3 regions of the Pseudoalteromonas sp. APC 3694 genome follow, and region 3 is predicted to be linked to each of the others. Evidence: predicted binding sites of a transcription regulator. Region 3 holds the regulator's gene; each other region holds the start of a gene.
The links. The regulator sigma-54, encoded in region 3, starts transcription at its own class of promoters, with help from an activator protein. The targets are predictions, from matches to a motif close to GTTGGCACGNNNNTNGNNT.
Positions count from the first base shown of each region.

Region 1: the regulator sigma-54 is predicted to act here: its motif matches at 2,092-2,110, upstream of flgB (flagellar basal body rod protein FlgB).
Region 2: the regulator sigma-54 is predicted to act here: its motif matches at 2,838-2,856, upstream of QMA00_RS03730 (EF-hand domain-containing protein).

Region 1 covers NZ_JASDDE010000001.1:88,813-95,774, reverse strand. Annotated here, with positions in the region: gene flgA (flagellar basal body P-ring formation chaperone FlgA) at 1-92, opposite strand, end outside; gene QMA00_RS00490 (chemotaxis protein CheV) at 231-1,163, shown strand; gene QMA00_RS00485 (protein-glutamate O-methyltransferase CheR) at 1,184-2,014, shown strand; gene flgB (flagellar basal body rod protein FlgB) at 2,144-2,554, shown strand; gene flgC (flagellar basal body rod protein FlgC) at 2,557-2,988, shown strand; gene QMA00_RS00470 (flagellar hook assembly protein FlgD) at 3,002-3,679, shown strand; gene flgE (flagellar hook protein FlgE) at 3,738-5,123, shown strand; gene QMA00_RS00460 (flagellar basal body rod protein FlgF) at 5,257-6,000, shown strand; gene flgG (flagellar basal-body rod protein FlgG) at 6,022-6,810, shown strand; gene flgH (flagellar basal body L-ring protein FlgH) at 6,825-6,962, shown strand, end outside.
Region 2 covers NZ_JASDDE010000006.1:38,059-45,020, reverse strand. Annotated here, with positions in the region: gene QMA00_RS03750 (amidohydrolase) at 1-1,483, opposite strand, end outside; gene QMA00_RS03745 (calcium-binding protein) at 1,692-1,928, opposite strand; gene QMA00_RS03740 (EF-hand domain-containing protein) at 1,937-2,173, opposite strand; gene QMA00_RS03735 (hypothetical protein) at 2,329-2,556, opposite strand; gene QMA00_RS03730 (EF-hand domain-containing protein) at 2,569-2,802, opposite strand; gene QMA00_RS03725 (HAMP domain-containing sensor histidine kinase) at 3,107-4,561, shown strand; gene QMA00_RS03720 (hypothetical protein) at 4,563-5,096, shown strand; gene QMA00_RS03715 (sigma 54-interacting transcriptional regulator) at 5,099-6,448, shown strand; gene QMA00_RS03710 (DUF1543 domain-containing protein) at 6,469-6,962, shown strand, end outside.
Region 3 covers NZ_JASDDE010000056.1:12,702-19,663, forward strand. Annotated here, with positions in the region: gene mgtE (magnesium transporter) at 1-189, opposite strand, end outside; gene QMA00_RS15515 (HPr family phosphocarrier protein) at 329-601, opposite strand; gene rapZ (RNase adapter RapZ) at 626-1,468, opposite strand; gene ptsN (PTS IIA-like nitrogen regulatory protein PtsN) at 1,488-1,940, opposite strand; gene hpf (ribosome hibernation promoting factor) at 1,945-2,232, opposite strand; gene QMA00_RS15535 (RNA polymerase factor sigma-54) at 2,259-3,758, opposite strand; gene lptB (LPS export ABC transporter ATP-binding protein) at 4,140-4,865, opposite strand; gene lptA (lipopolysaccharide transport periplasmic protein LptA) at 4,862-5,401, opposite strand; gene lptC (LPS export ABC transporter periplasmic protein LptC) at 5,391-5,945, opposite strand; gene kdsC (3-deoxy-manno-octulosonate-8-phosphatase KdsC) at 5,942-6,493, opposite strand; gene QMA00_RS15560 (KpsF/GutQ family sugar-phosphate isomerase) at 6,494-6,962, opposite strand, start outside.

The sequences.
Region 1 (6,962 bases), on a different contig from region 3:
CTAAATACTTGTGCCTTTAGTGGCAAAGCGAAGCAGAGGCTAGCAAGAAAATAAAAAACACTGTATCTTCTGGTTTTTTTGAATAAACTCATAATGTTTCGACTATGCTTATGGTTGCAAACAGGGTATAAATATTTTGTGTCAGAATTTAGACGCCCCCGTTGTGTTATGACGCTTTATTAATTGAAAGCAATTATCGTTCCTTATATTTGTTTTCTTAGGAGATTTAAATGGCCGGCATTTTAGACTCAGTAAACCAACGTACACAGTTGGTTGGGCAAAACCGCTTGGAATTATTGTTATTTAAGCTTAATGGGCGTCAGCGCTTTGGTATTAATGTGTTCAAGGTAAGAGAAGTTCTTCAATGCCCTCCATTGACTAGCATGCCGAAATCTAACACTTATATCCGTGGCGTAGCACATATTCGTGGACAAACTATTTCGGTGATTGATTTATCTATGGCCGTAGGCGGGCGCCCAATAAAAAGCATCGAAGATGGCTTTATAATAATTGCTGAGTATAACCGTACAGTGCAAGGATTCTTAGTAGGTGGTGTTGAGCGTATAGTTAACATGAACTGGGAAAAAATAATGCCACCGCCGTCAGGAGCGGGTCGTTATTCTTATTTAACAGCCGTCACTGAAATTGAAAATGAGCTCGTTGAGATACTCGACGTAGAAAAAATCTTAAACGAAATCTGCCCAGTTAATACTACCGTGAGCGATGATGTTGCCTCGCAAGGTAATATACAAAAAGATTTAGGCGAGAGAATAGTATTTATTGCTGATGATTCGGCTGTTGCGCGAAATCAAGTAAAACGAGCATTGGAACCATTAGGTGTAACAATTGAGTTGGCTAAAAATGGTAAAGAAGCTTTAATAAGATTAAAAGAAATTGCAGAGCTCGATTGCGTAAATGATATTACAGAGCGAGTAGGGCTACTCATTTCTGATGTAGAAATGCCAGAAATGGATGGTTACACGCTGACTGCAGAAATCAAAGCTAATCCTAAACTTGCGCCACTACATGTGATTTTACACACATCATTGAGTGGTGTTTTCAATCAAGCGATGATTGAAAAAGTAGGAGCAGATGATTTTATTGCAAAATTTAACCCAGACGAGCTTGCAACAGCCGTTAATAAATGGGTTCATCGTGATTAATAAACATAGGTGTTATTGATTTGACTAATAAAGATTTGCAGCAAAACGAATACGATCAATTTCGCTTATTTTTAGAACAACAGTGCGGTATTGTTTTAGGTGAAAATAAGCAGTATTTGGTAAAGAGCCGTTTGGCACCATTAATGTCTCGATTTAATGTTGAATCGTTGTCTGAATTGGTAAGTAAAACTCTCGGTGTGCATGAGCGCCAGTTGCGCGCAGCCGTTGTTGATGCCATGACAACCAATGAGACATTGTGGTTTAGAGATCAGTATCCGTTTGAGTTACTTAAAACCAGATTATTCCCTGAGTTTAAAACGTTAAATAGGCCATTAAAAATATGGTCTGCGGCGAGCTCATCAGGACAAGAACCCTACTCAATAGCGATGTCGGTTGCTGAGTTTCAATCCAGCAGCCCTGGTGTTTTAAAAATGGGTGCACAAATAATTGGTACAGATATATCAAATACCATGCTTGATATGTGTAAACATGCTGAATATGATGCATTGGCATTGGCTCGCGGACTCTCTGCTGAACGTCGTAAAAAGTTTTTTAAAGACAGCGGCAATGGTATGGCAAAAGTGGTTGATTCATTGAAAAAGCAAGTGAGCTTTAGGCATTTAAATTTGCTCGATTCGTACGCTTTAATGGGTAAGTTCGATATTATATTTTGCCGTAATGTTTTAATTTACTTTTCACCTGAGGTGAAAGCCAAAATAATTGCACAATTCTCTCAAGCACTTAACCCTAAGGGGTATTTATTTTTAGGTGCGTCGGAGTCTATGTCTGGTTTAAGTACTGACTTTGATATGGTGCGTTGTAACCCTGGTATCATTTATCAAAAGAAATGACCTTCATTAATATATTATCCCTCCTCTAAACGACGCCTATTGCGTCGTTTTTTGTTTTTATCATCACTATTTTCACTGCTGGCTCATTTATTGCTTTATCGGTACTGAGTCAATTTTTTGGAGGTAGTTATGGCTATCAGTTTTGATAAAGCATTAGGCGTGCATCCGCATGCGATGTTGATCCGTTCGCAAAGAGCAGAAATGCTCGCTACTAATATCGCAAATGCTGATACGCCCGGCTATAAAGCAAAAGATATCGACTTTGCCTCAGCATTAAAAACGGCAAAGTCCAACCAACTAAGCGGCAATACCATGGTAAGAACCAATGAAAAACACATTGCCGGTGGTACCCGTAGTGTAGCTAGTAATGAACTATTTCGTACGCCAAATCAAACAGATACAGGTGATGGCAACTCTGTTGATATACAAGTGGAACGGAACTTGTATACACAGAATGCTATGGAGTATCAGGCCAGTGTCCAGTTTCTTAATGGTAAATTTAAAGGCCTGAAAAAAGCCCTCGGTAGTCAAGGAGCCTAATTATGAGTTTATATAATGTGTTTGATATTGCAGGTTCGGGTATGAGCGCGCAAAACGTGCGATTAAATACCACGGCAAGTAATATCTCTAATGCCAATACAATTAGCTCTTCACAAAATGAGACGTACCGAGCGCGACAACCTGTATTTGCTGCGGAGCTAACAAAAGCGTCAGCGTCAGCAAGCAACCCACAGGGCTCTGCCGTTGGTGTAAAAGTGTTAGGAGTGGTTGAAAGTAATAAACCACTACAAATCGAATATAACCCAAATCACCCGAGTGCGGATGAAAATGGATATATTTACAAACCCAACGTGAATGTTGTTGAGGAGATGGCAAATATGATTTCTGCTTCTCGCTCTTATCAGACAAATGTTCAAGTTGCTGATGCAGCTAAGCAAATGTTAAGTAAAACACTGCTGTTAGGTCAGCGGTAACTGAGGGTAGCTCATGAGTAACGATATTAGTACTTCTTCATCCTACATGGACTCTTTACGTTGGCAAGATAAGCAAGTGCCAAAAAAAGATGAGAGTGATGCGTTAACCCAAGAAGATTTCTTTTCGTTGTTAACACAGCAGTTGTCATATCAAGATCCCAGCAAACCAGCTGATAACGATCAGATGATTGCACAAATGACAAACTTTACCATGGCTGAAGGGATCTCAAATTTAAACTCTAACTTTGAGTCTTTAGCTGCGTCGATGACATCAAATTCAGCATTGCAAGCATCAACACTGGTTGGCAAACAAGCTTTGTTGGAGTCGGATACACTGGAGCTTAATGAGTCGGGTGAATCAAGAGGTTCTGTTGTAGCTGAAAAGCCAGTCGATAGTTTAATGATTCGCATTGAAGATGCATCAGGGCAATTGGTTAAAACTATAGATTTAGGCACTCAGCCTGCAGGAGCTATCCGCTTTGCATGGGATGGTACCAATGAAGACGGTGAGCGTCTACCTCCTGGTGAATACAATGTAGCGGCCGAAGGTAGTACAAATGGGGAATTTTCAAGCCTCCCATTAGCTACATTCAAAAATATTGAGAGTGTTAATATTAATGGCTCAAGCGGCATTATTATTAATACCAAAGAAGGTGCGGTTAGGCTGACTGATGTCGCAGAAATCGCGTAATAGATTTTATGTATTTTTTAGCCAATAGGCTAAATATTTTTTAGGTTAGAGGTTAATTATGAGCTTCAATATTGCATTAACAGGCCTTGCTGCCGCACAAAAAGATTTAGATGTTACCGCCAATAATATTGCCAACGTAAATACCACGGGCTTTAAAGAGTCTCGCGCTGAATTTGCTGATGTATACGCATCATCAGTATTTAGCGCCGGTAAAACGAAAAATGGTGATGGTGTACAAACCACTATGGTTGCCCAGCAGTTTCACCAAGGCTCGTTGCAGTTTACTAATAACTCACTTGATTTAGCGATTACGGGTGAGGGTTATTTTGCCATGAGTCAAGATTTAGGCGCTCAAGATTTTACTTACACACGCTCCGGGGCATTTAAATTAAACAAAGACAATTTTGTTGTTGATGCAAAGGGTAATTTTTTACAAGGGTTCCCCGTTGACGAAGCAACTGGTGATACAACATCCGTAAGCTTAAGTACCTCTTCAGCACTACAAATACCAGACTCGTCCGGGTCTCCACGTGCTACCTCTAGTGTGTACAGTTCATTTAATTTAGACTCCCGTGCAGATGCGCCAACGCTTCCTTTTAATCCTACTGAAAGCGCAACATACAATTCATCAACATCAACAACTGTTTATGATTCTTTGGGTGAACCTCACGTGCTTCAGTTTTTCTTTGTGAAGAACGATCCATCAGTCCCTGGTGATGAAAACCAATGGGATGTACATGCTACGCTTGATGGCAAATCTTTTGGTAGTGATGGCGTTGAACAGGATGGAACAGCAGCTCTTCCGTTTGAGCCTATTAGTACGTTTAAATTTGATTCGAGCGGTTTACCCTCGACCACAACTGTAAATGGCACAACAACACCTAATGTAGGTAACACATTTAATCCGTTATCTATTGTAGCCGGTGGAGGAGGGACACCAGGGTTATCTGATATGTTAACAAATGGAGCTAGTTTTCCTGCTAACATAGATATAAATTGGCGAGATCAGGCTGGAACCGCCAATAAAGTACCAACACAATATGCAAGTCGCTTTGAAGTAAAAGCACTTGAACAAGATGGTGCGACAGTAGGACGTTTAGCGGGTATTGATATTGGCACCGACGGCAAAGTAGTGGCGTCTTATAGTAACGGCGATTCAACATTTTTGGGACAAGTTGCCATGGTACGCTTTTCAAACTCGCAAGGTCTACAGCAAGTAGGTGACACTTCATGGAAAAAAAGTTTGACCTCGGGGGAACCAATTGCGGGTGAGCCAGGTTCAGGCACACTAGGCAACATTAATTCGTCAGCTCTTGAGCAGTCTAACGTAAACTTAACCAATGAGCTGGTTGATTTGATTAGTGCGCAGCGTAACTTCCAAGCAAACTCTCGTGCGCTTGAGGTTAACTCAACTATTCAACAGAACATCCTTCAGATCAGATAATCATATTTTGATTTATTTAGGCTGCTACGTGCAGCCTTTTTTATTCCTCTCTTAAAATCTTATTCATGCTTTAATTTAATTTGGCACTTATATTGCATTTACCCATATATAGATTTCTTAATGAGTCGATGTTATGGATAAAATGGTCTACATAGCCGCATCTGGCGCTAAACAAAGCATGCAAGGGCTTGCTCTTAAAGCCAATAATTTGGCAAATGCGAATACCACTGGGTTTAAATCTGATTTTGCGCAAGCACGATCAATGCAGGCTTTCGGTGAAGGTTTGCCGACTCGTGTTTTTGCTATGCAGGAGCGCCCAGGATCAAACATGGCATCGGGCGGTGTTGTTGAAACAGGTCGCAGCCTTGATATTGCTATGAGTGATAACGCATGGCTGAGTGTTCAGGATGCCTCTGGTAATGAAGCCTATACAAAAGTGGGTTCGTTAAATATAACTGCTGAAGGTATGTTGACTACTAGCGACGGTCGTCAAGTTATTGGCGAAGGTGGGCCAGTCATATTACCTGTACCGATTGAAAAAATTGAATTTAGCAAAGATGGCACTATTCAAGTTCGCCCTCAAGGTGCACCGGCTAACTTTTTAGAAGAAGTTGATCGCCTAAAAGTAGTTGATGCAAACAACGCTACACTCGAAAAGGGTAACGATGGCTTATTTAGAGCTAAACCAGGCCAAATAGTTGAAACATCAGCCAATGTACAAGTATTAGGTGGCACATTAGAAAAATCGAATGTAAATCCTGTGCATGAAATGGTCGATATGATCAGTCACCAACGCCAATTTGAATTACAAGTAAAACTGATGAAAACAGCTGAAGAGATTGACGAACGTCAAGAACAGCTGATGCGCATCGTTTAACTATAACGTGAGGATATTATTATGAATCCAGCATTATGGATAAGTAAAACAGGGCTTGACGCTCAACAAACTGATATATCGGTTATATCAAATAACTTAGCGAATGCCAGTACAGTGGGTTACAAAAAAAGCCGCGCTATTTTTGAGGACTTACTCTACCAAAATATTAATCAACCAGGCGGTCGCTCATCGCAAGACACCGAAATGCCGTCAGGCTTAATGTTGGGCGCGGGTACTAAGGTGGTGGCTAACCAAAAAAACTTTTCGCAAGGTAATATGCTCACCACTGAAAATTCATTAGATTGGATGATTTCAGGTCCTGGCTTTTTTGAAGTATTGCAACCAGATGGCAATATTGCTTATTCGCGTAACGGCCAGTTTACTACCGACGGCGACGGGCGTGTTGTAACCTCGGGCGCTGGTTATGTTGTTCAGCCTGAAATGAATGTACCTGACGATGCACAGTCGATCACCGTATCTCAAGATGGTGAAGTGTCAGTTCGCGTTAAAGGTCAGGCCGAAAACGTGGTTATTGGTCAGATCACGATTAGTGATTTTATTAACCCGTCGGGCCTTGAGCCTATAGGGCAAAACCTTTATACCGAAACTGCAGTAAGTGGTGCACCTGTTCAAGGTAACCCGGGGGTTGAGGGCTTAGGTACAATTATTCAAGGTTCACTTGAAACATCAAATGTAAATGTGACCGAAGAGTTGGTGAATTTGATTGAAACGCAGCGCGTTTATGAGATGAACTCAAAGGTAATTTCAGCGGTTGATGAAATGATGAGCTACATCAATCAACAATTATAGTTTTGGGGGATTGTATGCGTAATATTATGTTATTTGCAGTAGGGACTTTACTGTTAAGCGGTTGTGTATCTACACAAAATAATGAAGTAGTGCAGGACGATCCCTACTATGCACCTATGTATCCTGAGCCTAATATGGAGCCAGTGGTAGCA
Region 2 (6,962 bases), on a different contig from region 3:
ATGCATCTTCTCTGCTCAATACCTCACTGGCGCGCCAACCGTTTTCAGGCAGTTGATTATGATCCATGCGCGTTATCGCAGAATATAAACCATCAAATGGGTTCGCTAGTTCGACAGGGTAATCAGATCCCGCCGCAATCGTTGAACCTTGGTTTAAAAATGTTTGCCAAGCATAAGCGCCTTGTAGTTGTTTGTTGGTTAAACGCTGCTCAGCCATATGCATGTCTGATGTGGCATGCACAGGTTGCATTGATGGAATTATTTTCAGGGTTTTAAAGCGCGGGATATCCTCTGGCGAGACTATTTGTGCATGCTCCATACGATTGCGCAGTAGTATGCCACCGGTTTGTTTAAATACATTTTGATAGGCATCTAGCACAATTTTATTTGCTCTATCGCCAATTGCATGTGTGTTAGCGCTAAAACCATTTTTAAAAGTCAGGGTAAATAATTGCTCTAGCTTTTGTTGGGTTTCAAGCATAAGGCCAAAATGGTTGGCTCTATCAGCGTATTCTTCAATAAGCGCAGCACCGCGTGACCCTAAGGCACCATCAGCATAAATTTTTACACTGCGGATAGATAAAAAGTCTTGTGAATCTTGATAACGACCGGCTTTAAGCATCATGTTTAAATCTGGGCTTGCTGCACTTAACATTGCTACAATTCTAAGCGGTAATGTGCCTAACTCGGCGCGTTGTTTGTAAACTTGCCATGTGGTTTTATCAATACCTGCATCGTGAGTTGAGGTAATGCCTAGGCTTAGTAAGTGTTTACCTGCGGCATCTAATGCATTACTGACCGATTGTGCAGACGTTGCAGGCATATGTTGAGTAACCAAGGTTTCTGCTTTATCAATAAAAATGCCGGTGGGCTTACCAAACTCATCTTTTATAATTTCTCCGCCAGCTGGGGCTGATGTATCAGCGTTAATATTGGCAAGTTCTAATGCTTTTGAGTTAACCCAAATGGCGTGACCATCTACTCGCGATAAAATAACAGGGCGATCGTTAACGACTTTGTCTAAGTCAGCGGCCGTAGGAAAGCGACTATTTGACCATAGCTCTTGGTTCCAGCCTCGACCAATGATCCAACCTTTTTTATCTTTGGCAAATTCCTTGAGTTTAGCGGTTACTTCATCTACCGACTTTGCACCGCGCACATCAAGTTGCGACAAATTATTACCTAGCCCGATGATATGTCCATGCGCATCAATGAGTCCTGGAAGTAGAGTTTTGCCTTTCGCGTCAATTAGGGTTGCACCAGGAAAGCTATTTTTTAAGTTGTCTGGACCTGTCTTAACTACTTTGCCATCTTTTATGACCAAGGCCGTAAACGTATTTACTTCGCCATGACGCATTTTTCCTTTGTATAAAGGTGAGTAGCCATTGGCATTATATATTACTTTCGTTTGTGCAATTGCCATACTAGATAAGGCGCAGAGGCTTGCTAGTAATACCGGTTTAATTAATTTATTGAGTCGCATAAGAGGTATGTTGTTATTATTTGTACTATCACAGTAGCAAACTCAAATTTAGAATACCAATAGCATAATTTATTAATAGTCGAATAAGCCCAGCTTTTAGCTAGAGCAAGCAAATTCAGGGTAGGATAGGTTGCGTGTTAACAGGAAAGAATTTGTTTAATCTTCTCAAATAAAGCCTAATTAACTAGGCTTTATTTGAGGGAGCTATTTATTTACTGGCGTACAAACTATATTCACTTAATGACAATTGTGCGTCTTTATCACGGTCGTAACTGCCAAAACGTGACCATAAAGCTGGATCACTGGCAGCTTCAGAACGAGTTAAAAAGCCATCTTGATTACGGTCAAGTTTTTCAAATTCTGAGGCAATATAGCTATTTGTCGCAAAGCTCATGCAGCTAACAACAGTAAGCGTTAGTAAAATAATATGGCGGATAGGTTTCATCTAAATACTCAGTACAAATTGGTGGTTAGATAGTTTTTAAACTCAGTTAAAGAAATTCTGTTGTCTTGATTTTCATCCCAATCTGAAAATGAGTTTAATAGCTGAGGCTGAGCAGCAAGCTCGCTGTGGGTTAAATATCCATCATTATTTTTGTCCAAGTGGTCAAAGCGTTGCTTTACATCAAGTGCGAATGCACTTTGGCTGATAAAAAGTAAAGCACCAATAAAGGGAAGCAGTATTCTCATAGTTGGCGTTCCAAGGTGTATTTTAATTGCTGCAGTATTGAAAGAAAGCACTTGCCATAATTTAACTCCCAACATTAAATCCGTTTACACACTCCCTCTGGGATTATGGCAAATGCTTTTAACTCTATAATATAAAACTTAACTTGAATCTAAACTTAAGGTTTAAAGTTTTCGAACTCTTTTTTAGAAATCATCTCGTTATTGTCTTTGTCTAAATCAGTAAATTGCTTAAGTAGCTGCTTATCTTGTTTGGCCTCAGTGAGCGATATTTGGCCGTCCATATTTTTATCTAAATGCATAAAACGTACATTTAACGACGATGCCAATGCCGTCGCGCTAATAGCTAAAAATAGTAGCGAAAAAGCACCAATTAATTGTTTCATAAATATACTCCTTTATTTTACAAACTGTTTAAATTCATCGAACGATAGTTGTCCGTCTTCATTCTTGTCTATTTGTGCAAAATTCTCATGCAGTAATGCATCTTCGCCGGCCTCTGCTTCGCTTAATGTACCGTTGCTGTCTTTATCTAGGCTGTAAAATGCTGTGTTAACATCAAGCGCAAATAAATGGCTACTCGTTAAACATAACGCTATTAAGGCAGTAGATTTTAAATAACCTTTAGTCATTCCTTGGCCTTTAAAAATTAATATTTATAAGCGTGTTACAATTATGGTGCCAGTTTTAATTTTTATTAAAAATCAATGGTTTAAATTTTCGAGTGTTTTTTAATGAGTAATATTTACCGACGGTTGTGTGTTTTATGCAACATTTTCTTAGTTAGAATTTTTTACTATTTTTAAATCAAGTGTTTAACTTGTCGCAATTGTGCGACATTGCAACGATTTTGCTCTCAAAAATGTATTTGGTTCAGCGAGTGTATAAGTTGAGCGCTTAATAATAGAGCGCTTAAAAGTAGTAAAGGATTAGTGTATGCCTGCAATCATGGCTGAAAAATATAAAGCATTGGTAAACTGGCGTCCTAATTTGATTGGCCAGTTTGTAATGAGCATGCTGTTGTCACTCTTGCCTTTGTCTATTGTGGTTATTGTATTTTTAAATGTATTGAATAAACAATTAGCGGTCACACAGCAAATTGTCAGTAATAACTACCAAGTAACCAAGTCGTTTAATGCACTTAAACAAGAGCTCAATAGTTTAGAAAGGGCAACAAGGCAAAACTGGGTTTTAAAAAGCGATTCACTCGATAAACTTATCGTGGATAAATGGCAGTCATCGCTGGACAATATAAATGAGCTTAAACAGCTTTCTAGCAGCCAACAAAGTACTCAACAATGGCAACGGTTAACAGATACGCTAAAAGCAGCGCATACCAAACTGGTGGTTGAAGCTCGTGAGCAAGCAGAGTTGTTTGTGCCAATTAGTGAAATACTGGCAGATCTAACAATGTGGTTGCGCGAAACCAATGAAGCCAAAATCACTCAAAACCAAATTAAACTGACAAATTTACAAGCCTCCTTTATAAACTGGTTAGTGGCACTTACGCCTTTAACCTTACTTGTTGGCGGTGGGTTTTTATGGCGGATAAGTGGCCGTTTAAAAGGTTTAACCTCCGTTATTGATAAATTAGGCCAAGGAGATTGGCAGCAAAAAATATCAGTGCAGGGATCAGCTGAACTCATAGAGTTAGGTAACAAGTTGCAGTGGGTGCAAGCGCAGCTGCATATGTTAGAACAACAAAAAGATACATTTTTACGCCACGTTACTCACGAATTAAAAACCCCTTTGGCCTCTATGGTTGAGGGCACTGAATTACTAGCCGATGAAATCGTTGGCCCCATCAATAATGAGCAAAAAGCAGTGCTTGGGTTAATCAGTCAATCTATGGTGAGATTACGCACTATGATAGACAGCTTGTTAAGTTATAACGCGATTCGAACTAGTAAAGATAATGTTAGTGAAGTGGAATTTAACCAGCTAATAAAAAAGGTAAGTAATCATTTTGAACATAGGTTAAATGCACGAGAGCAGTCGCTTATTTGGCACAATAGCTTACCGACAGTTGCACTTAATTTACCGAGAGAATTAATTGAAATGATTTTAATTCAGTTAATTTCCAATGGCTTAAAGTTTTCTCAGCCAAACCAAGTCGTTACTATTAGCTTGAGTCTAGAAAATAACGGCCTAATTATACAGGTCGCTGATGAGGGCTGTGGTATTAAAGAGCATGAAAAAGAATATGTTTTTGGCGCTTTTTATCAAGGTAAACACAGTAAAGAGATTAGTCTTCAAGGCAGTGGTTTAGGCCTTACCATAGTAAAAGAGTCGGTTGAACAGTTACAGGGTAAGTTAACTATTGAGCATAATGAGCCGCAAGGCTGTCGATTTAACATTGTCATCCCCTATAAAAATAAAGGAGTTAAATAATATGTCTGCGCGTTTAATGGCTATTTTATGGCTAACCAGCAGTCTCGTTTTTTTATCTGGGTGTGAATTAACAAACACTCAAACACCAGCTAAACCTGAGCTAATAGCTCAAACTCAGCCCGATAATAAAAGCAACCAGCCCAATCCAAAGCCGCGGCCAAAACTAGATCTTATGTATCCGCCCGCAGCGCAAGTTATTGCATGGCATGCCCATCAGTGTGGTGGCTTTAAATTAACGCCTGACAATAAAACTTACTTAGGGGAGCAAGCACTTAAGGCATTTTTTAATACCGCATGCGTCAACCTTAGTCGCGACCCTGATACTGTTATGAGTCAATTGCTTAAGCTAGATCAAGCTTACTATTGGCCAGACGATATAAAACACTATTTATGGCTGCAAAAGCAGCAGGTATTAATGCAAATAAATGCAAAAAAACAACAACAAGCATTAAACGCTGAAATGCAAAAAACCTTATCGTCATTAGCTGCAATTGAACAGCAACTTTTATTACGTGAAGAAACGAAGGAGCAGTAGCTATGTCAGTCACACTTCCATCAAGCGCTAAAGTGTTACTCGTTGATGACGATGCCAGCTTACTGCAGTTACTGGCAATTCGAATTCAATCAAAAGGTTATGAAGTAACAACCTGTGATAGTGGCATGAATGCATTACAAATACTTAAAAGCCAAGTATTTGATGCGGTGATCACCGATTTAAGAATGGATGAAATGGATGGAATGGCACTGCACCGACAATTGCAAAGCCGCTACCCAGCACTACCTGTAATTATGATGACGGCTCATGGTTCAATTCCTGATGCGGTAGAGGCGACTAAGCAAGGTATTTTTGCCTTTATTACTAAGCCAGTTGATAAAGATGAGCTATTCGATAGCTTAGCTAAAGCCATAGAAATACATGGGGTGAATAATGATGATATTACTCCGCAAAGCAATATTGTTACTCGCAGTGGCGCAATGCTGCATTTGCTAGAGCAAGTTAAATTACTAGGCCCTACTCAGGTAAATGTACTTATCTCTGGTGCTAGTGGTACGGGTAAGGAGCTGCTTGCACAGGCAATTCATCAGCACAGCCATGTTAGTGATGGCCCATTTGTGGCTATTAACTGTGGGGCCGTGCCTAGTGAGCTATTAGAATCAGAGCTATTTGGTCACAAAAAAGGCGCATTTACAGGGGCGGTAAAAGATCACCAAGGTCTGTTTCAGCAAGCGCAAGGGGGAACCTTATTTCTAGATGAAATTGGTGATATGCCGCTAAATTTACAAGTTAAGTTATTACGCGTGCTGCAAGAAAAAACCATTCGCCCAGTCGGTTTTCAAGAAGAAATCCCCATTAATGTGCGAATTGTTTCAGCGACCCATAAAAACTTGCCTGAAGCTATTAACAATCAAGAGTTTAGAGAAGATTTATATTATCGTTTAAACGTAGTAAATCTCAAACTACCTCCGCTGCGAGAACGCCGTGAAGATATTAGCTTATTAGCTAACTTTTTTAGCGCTAATATTGCAAAACGTATGGAGCAAAAAGAAAAACGTTTTGCAAACGATGCCATGCATGCATTGGTAAGGTATGATTGGCCAGGTAATATTCGTCAATTACAAAATGTAGTGGAGCAGGTGGTTGCCTTAACACCAAGTGACGTTATATCTGAACATTTAGTGCTTAGCGCGTTAAATAGCAATGAAAATAACGTTGAGCCACTTTCGCTTAACGACGCTAAAAAAGAGTTTGAGCGAGATTACGTTATCAATACCCTGAAAATGGCAGGGGGTAATGTGGCCGAAGGTGCCAAGCTTGCCAAGCGTAATCGTTCTGATTTTTATAAGCTGATTAAAAAGCATGAAATTGACGTAGATAGCTTAATGTAATTTTAAAAAAGGAAGTGAGCATGCAGTTATTTATGGTGTATTTAGGTGGGCGTATTCAAGGTTGCCACATAGAAATGCACGACGTACGTTTTGTGGTTGGTCAAAACATTGAGCAAACTTATAGCAAGCTTAAAAGTCAGTGGGTAGGCGACAAACATAGCGTACACATGGATAGCTACATGGCGGTTAATCACATTGATGGTTATAAAGTCGAGGTAGTTGATAGTTATGTAGAGCAAAATAAGCAGCTTTATTTTGTTAACTTAGGTGCTTACAGAAGCGACTCACTAGCAGAGCAACACGACTTTGCTTTGTATGTTGCCAGCAGTAGTGAAGAAGCAAAACAGCGCGCTAAAAATGATTTACTCGCAGGGCTTAGCCATCTACATAAAGATGATTTACATGATGTTGATGATTGCTTTGCTATAGATTTACTCGATAGCCAGCTTAATATTAAACTAACCCCAAGTGGTCAAGCACAAACAATTAAACCTGACTGGTTTGGTTATCATGT
Region 3 (6,962 bases):
ATCAGGATCAACAAGCTGCCAGAGCATACGGCGAATTTTATGCGGGGATGATTCTAAAAGAAGTGCGGTATCACAAGGCGCCGTTTTTGCCAGCATGCGTCTAACTTGAACAAATTGACCACTATTTAGTGACTTAGTCACCTGTTTTAGCTGTTGTAGTGGAATATCTTGTTCTAAAGCTTCAGGCATTGGCGTCCTTAATTAAATTGTATTACATGCTGGAAGGGTATAAATGCTATTCAATTTTAGTTTATCTTACTTTATGTGAGCAAACTAACTCAACCACTATTAACCTAAGCTTAGGATGATGAGTTAATAATGAACTTTTTTATTCTTGCTCATTAAATCGTTGGTCGATGAGCTCACCTATTGCGCTAAGTGCAGGCTCAGCGTCGGGGCCTTCGCATACCACCTTAACTTCTTTGCCTTGGCTGCTTTCGAGTAACATAAGTGCCAGCACGCTATCGCCAGCGGCTTGTTTGTCATCTTGAAATAAAGTGATTGTGGCATCAAATTGCACAGAAAGCTGAGCTAATACTGTCGCCGCTCTAGCGTGTAATCCTAATTTGTTTTTTATTAAAAATGTATTTTCTAAGCGCATGACATGTTCTCGCAAGCTTTGATTTTATTCTTGTTCTCGGTGGCGAATTTTTACATTAGGATGACTCATTGCAAAGCTTTCAGCAATGGTTTGCGCTAAATAAACAGAGCGGTGTTGCCCACCGGTACAGCCAATTGCAATGGTTAAGTAGCTGCGGTTATTTCGTTCTAAATGCGGCAGCCATGTTTGCACAAATGTTTGAATTTGCCATGTAAATTTTTGCACTATACTGTGACTTGCTAGGTAGTCTTTTACTGGTTGGTCCAGCCCCGTAAGTGGCTTAAGTTCAGGCTCCCAATGCGGGTTTGGTAAAAAACGGGCATCGAATACGTAATCTGCTTCTTTAGGGATGCCGTGTTTAAAACCAAATGACTCAAAGGTAATGATCAGTTGTTTATCTTTTTTTCCGAGTATTTTTTCACGAATAGATTCAGCAAGCAGATGCACACTTAAATCCGTGGTATCAATCATATAATCAGCACGGTTAATCAATACATCAAGTAGTTGTTTTTCTTTTTTTATGGCTAAATCAAGCGGCAAAGAATCAATAGATAAAGGGTGGAGACGTCGCGTTTCTGAAAAACGTTTTATTAATGTTTGATCGTCACTGTCTAAATAAAATACCGTTGGTTTAGTAAAACCAGGTAAATATTCGAGTATTTCATTAAATTGCTGTTGCTCTTTAGGTAGATTACGCACATCAACACTCACAGCAATTTTATTATAACTGTCGGAAACGCTGCGCACTAATGATGGTAATAAATTAAGAGGAATATTGTCTACACAATAATAACCTAAGTCTTCCACAACGCGTAACGCCACAGATTTACCTGAGCCTGAACGACCGCTTATAATTATTAATTCCATTTATCACCTTTCTTTATTACTACGATTGACTGACGATAACCTGATACAGTTCGCTATCCGATTTGGCGGCGCGTAACTGTTTACAAAATTCTTTATCATTGAGCTTATCAGCAATCGTGGCTAGCGTCTTCAAATGCTGCTGATTATCGCCATCGGGAACAATTAACGCGACAAAAATGTCAACCGGCCGGTTATCAATCGCATCAAAATTAATAGCTGTTTCGCTCACTAAAATCAAAGCTAGGGGCTCTTGAGCACCGCTCATGCGACCATGTGGAATAGCAATGCCTCGACCAATGCCTGTGCTTCCAAGCTTTTCTCTTGCAGTTAATGCATTAAGAATATCTTGTTGTGTTAAATAGGGCAGTTTATTGTGAGCCAATTCACTGATAAATTCTAAAATTCTTTTTTTACTATTAAAAAGGACCGCAGCTTTACTGCAGTCCTGACAGATAAGTGAGCTTAGTTTCATAGTGTTAGTGTCGAGCAAGTTTCTCTTTGTGTTTAATTACTTGACGATCTAGCTTGTCAATGAGCGAGTCTATAGCGGCATACATATCTTGATGCTCAGTAGAAGCAAAAATCTCAGCGCCACTAACATGAACGGTTGCTTCAGCTTTTTGGTTTAGTTTTTCTACATCGAGAATAACGTGCACATTCGTTATGTGATCAGTGTGCCTCTGTAACTTCGAAAATTTGCTATTTACGTAGTCTCTAAGCGAGTCGGTAATATCTACATGGCGACCAGTTAAATTCAGTTGCATAAACATTTTCCTCTTTGTTGTACGCCTTAAATCAAACTTTTACGTTGATTAGACGGGGGAATAGCTAGAGATTCGCGATATTTTGCAATGGTTCTCCTCGCTACTTTAATTCCTTGCTCTGCCAATATATCTGCAATTTTACTATCACTCAATGGTTTAGCTGAGTTTTCTGCAGCGATTAATTTTTTAATTAATGCACGTATTGCTGTTGATGAACATTCGCCACCATTTTCAGTACTTACATGGCTTGAAAAGAAATATTTAAGCTCAAAAATGCCACGTGGTGTATGCATGTATTTTTGCGTAGTAACACGCGATATAGTCGACTCATGCATTTCCACCATTTCAGCCACATCGTTAAGCACCATAGGCTTCATAGCCTCAGGGCCGTGTTCAAAAAAGGCCTGTTGCTGCTGCACAATACAGTTGGTTACTTTAAGTAGCGTGTCATTTCTACTTTCTAAGCTTTTTATAAACCATTTAGCCTCTTGTAAGTGCGAGCGAATAAACTGGCTATCACCACTTGATTTAACCGTACGCGACATAGCTGCATATTGGCTATTTACTCTGATCTTAGGCATGCTATCTGGATTTAATTCAACTACCCAACGACCTTTAACTTTTTTAACCGACACATCAGGAATAACGTATTCAGACTCTTCTCTAACAATAGTGTCTGCCGGTTTTGGGCTGAGCGTATGAATCAACGTCATGATTTCTTTTAGCTCATCTTCTTTAAGCTTTGTTTTTTTCATCAACGTGCGATAGTCACGTGCAGCAAGTAAATCAATATGATCGGTTAAGATCATTTTTGTTTCGTTTAAAAAAGGTGTGTCTTTATCAAATTGATTTAGCTGAATACACAAGCACTCTTGTAAACTACGCGCGGCTATTCCCACTGGATCAAATAGTTGAATACGCTTTAGTACCGCTTCTATTTCGTCAAGTTCAACTTCATCTTCGCCGTCGTTTTCTTGGTTAAAGCTTTCTAATATTTCTTCACAGCTAAGGGTTAGAATCCCTGAGTCGTCCACAGCTTCTACAATTGCAATAGCTATCGCTTCATCGGTAGGACTAAACGGCGTCAGTTGAAGTTGCCACATTAAATACTCATGCAGCGTTTCAGTCGAAGAGCCTTGATAAATAGATTCATCTTCTGGCATTGGACCCGATGAAGAGGCAGGCGCAGCGCTCATATATTCATCCCAAGTAACATCCATAGCCATATCATCGCTAATGGTGTCTTTGGTCATTGCTTCGCCGCTATCTTGCTCATACTCGCTAGGTTTATCGTCAGCTGAGGCACTTAGCGTTAAGTCATCGTTATCGGCTTTTTGTTCGTTTTTACCTGCAGTGTCTTCGCTGTAATCATGTTCTTCAACTTCAAGCAAGGGGTTGCTATCGAGCGCTTCTTGAATTTCTTGCTGGAGATCCAATGTACTGAGTTGCAATAAGCGAATTGCTTGTTGCAACTGTGGAGTCATTGTAAGTTGCTGGCCCATGCGCAGCTGTAATGATTGCCTCATGTATCTCTAACAATCCTTTTAAATTACGGTCTGTTGACCTTTACGGATTAAAATTTGTTCAAACTAGGGGCGGTTTAATTGCGGCGCGAGGTTTGTAACCTAGTGGGCTAAGTCAAAACCGAGCAAAGCTTCCGCGTCCTGCTCACGCTCCTTACCTACATCCATGTAGGCAACAAAGAGTAAATCGTCCCTAGGCAGAACCCGAAGGGCAGCGCCTGTTTGGCATTGATGCTGCGTTATCGCCTATTTATGGGGAATATCACACCACATAGACTCTGCCTTGCCTAAATACCAAACAAACTGCTGAAAATTCAACCTTGAAAGGTCAACAGACCTAAGTATAATTAATCTTAGCAGATGCTTAGTGTAATAACACACATATTAGAGCTTGAACTGCTCGCCCAAATAAACATCGCGTACTGTTTTATCGTTTAATACGTATTCAGGAGTGCCTGATGCAATTAACTCCCCATGAGAAACTATGTAGGCTTTTTCACAAACATCAAGTGTTTCGCGCACGTTATGGTCTGTAATAAGTACGCCAATGCCACGGTTTTTAAGATGCTCTATAATCTTTTTAATATCTAATACTGAGATAGGATCAACCCCCGCAAAGGGTTCGTCTAAAAGGATAAATTTAGGGTTTGCTGCTAACGCGCGAGCAATTTCAACGCGGCGACGTTCACCACCTGATAAGGCCATACCTTGGCTGTCGCGGATATGCTGAATGCTAAATTCATCAAGTAAATTATTTAAGGTATCTTCGCGTTGTTGTTTATTTAATTCTTTACGTGTTTCTAAGATAGCCATTAAGTTTTGATAAACAGTCAGCTTTCTAAAAATAGACGACTCTTGCGGTAGATAACCAATCCCTAAACGCGCTCGGCTGTGCATCGGTAATAAAGTAATATCTTTATCATCAATTGATATTTTGCCTTTATCACTAGGGACAAGGCCTACAATCATATAAAAAGTGGTGGTTTTACCTGCACCATTAGGGCCAAGTAACCCCACAATACTGCCAGCTTCAACCTCTAGGCCAACGTTTTTTACAACTTCACGACCTTTGTAGCTTTTAGCTAATAGCTCTGCTTTTAATGTGCTCATGGTTGGCCTTTATCATCTTCTTTTTTATTTTCAACAGGCACTAAAATAGTGTGTACACGGTCTGTTGAGTTTTCGTCTTTTTCTGCGCTAATTAACTGCTGCCCGATATCGTAAGTGATACTTTTAGCTGTTATTTTTTGACCTGCTTGAGCAATGCTTGCATCGCCGATTAAGGTTAAAAAACGCAGCGACACATCGTAACGCACTTCATTCGCACTGGCGCTCATTATGGTGCCATCGGCTTGTGTTTCTTCAAAATATGCAGGGCTGCCTGTGGCAATTAATAACTGTTTGTTATCGCCTAGGTCATCGCGTTTATGCACTTCTAAACGGTCAGCTGTGATACGGCGATTACCATGAATAATTTCAACATTTTTCTCAAAAATGCCTACGTTTTCTTTTAATTGACCTTCTTGCTTATCTGCACTAATTGAAATTTGATTAGCAGCGGGGGCTTCAGCAGGTTCAGCGCCATTACTGTTAAAAGCAATTAATAGTGAGGGAACAATTAAAATTTTAAATAGGTTATTGGTCATAATATAGGGTTCGCGTATGGTTAATAAGTTTAATCACCTCGGTTTTTAAATCGGCCTCAAGGCCTTTACCTGTGATTTTTAAATTAGGTCCTGTAATAACGACAGGCTGCTGTGATTGCATGGTTAATAGTTTTATATCAACATTGATGGTCTGGGCGGTGATCGTATCGATCATGGCGTTATCTACTAAGTTTTGAGCGGTTACATTACCCTCTAACACCAGTTGACGGTCGTCGTAGAGGGTGGCTTCATCGGCGTTAATACGCCATGTTTGCTGCTCGTTGTATAAAGTGAATATAGGCTTTTCAAAAAAGGTAAAACCGAGTTGTTGATACAACTCCATTTTTACCGCAGTTACCTTATGGCTCACTTTACCTTGTTCATTATAAGCCGTTTGTTTTAGCTCAATAGCGGTATAATCAGGCTTAGCAATAACTTGTGTTTCTTCGCTTGCAGTAATATCAACCTTAGTAAAATAAGGATACCAGAGCCAAACCATACAGCTTATGAATAAAACGCTCAGTATAATGCGCGCTACATTCATGAACTCGTTCCTTGGCTAGTTAGTGGCTTGTTATTTTCGAGCATAAGTAAGTCTGTCAGCTCTCTTACCGCCCCAAAACCGCCGGGCAGTTGGGTTACATAATGTGATAAACGTTTAATAAGTGGATGAGCATCGTTTACGGCAACCGCAAAACCGACTTGCTCCATTACTGGCATGTCTGGGCCATCATCACCTATATAAGCAATTTGCTCATCGCTAAGCGCTAATTTTTGTTTTAATTCTTGATAGGCTATAAGCTTGTCTTCTTGGCCTTGATATATATGTTGTACGGTTAAACTGCTCATACGTTGCTGCACTATATGAGAATGGCGCCCAGTGATTACGGCGACTTCAAAACCGCTGTTAATCAGGGCTTTAATACCAAATCCGTCTTTGGTGTTAAATGCTTTGAGTTCTTCACCTTGGTTTCCAAGGTAAATACGGCCATCAGAAAATACACCATCAATATCACAAATTAATAGCTTTACTTTTTTTGCGCGCGCCTTTGCATCATCACTTAGCGGTTGATAGAGATCTTCAAATTGCATTTATAGCACTCCGGCTTTAAGTAAGTCTTGCATATTTAGTGCGCCAATCGGTTGATTATGCTCATTAATTACAATTAAACCATTAATACGTTTTTGTTCCATAATATTTAACGCTTCAGCCGCGAGCATCTCTTGGGTAGCTGTAGTACACGACTTGGTCATCACAACATTAATTTCAGTGCTATGAATGTCAATACGTTGCTCTAAAATACGGCGTAAATCACCATCGGTAAACAACCCCGATAATTGCTGATTACTATTTATAATAGCGGTCATGCCAAGCCCTTTGGCTGACATTTCAATTAAGGCGTCTTTAATGGTTTGCGTTTCATTAATAATAGGCGTGTGAATACCGCTGTGCATAACATCTTTAAGAGTTAAGAGTAATCGCTTGCCTAAGCTACCACCAGGGTGCGATAGTGCAAAATCATCAGCAGTAAAGCCGCGTGCTTCTAATAATGCCACCGCC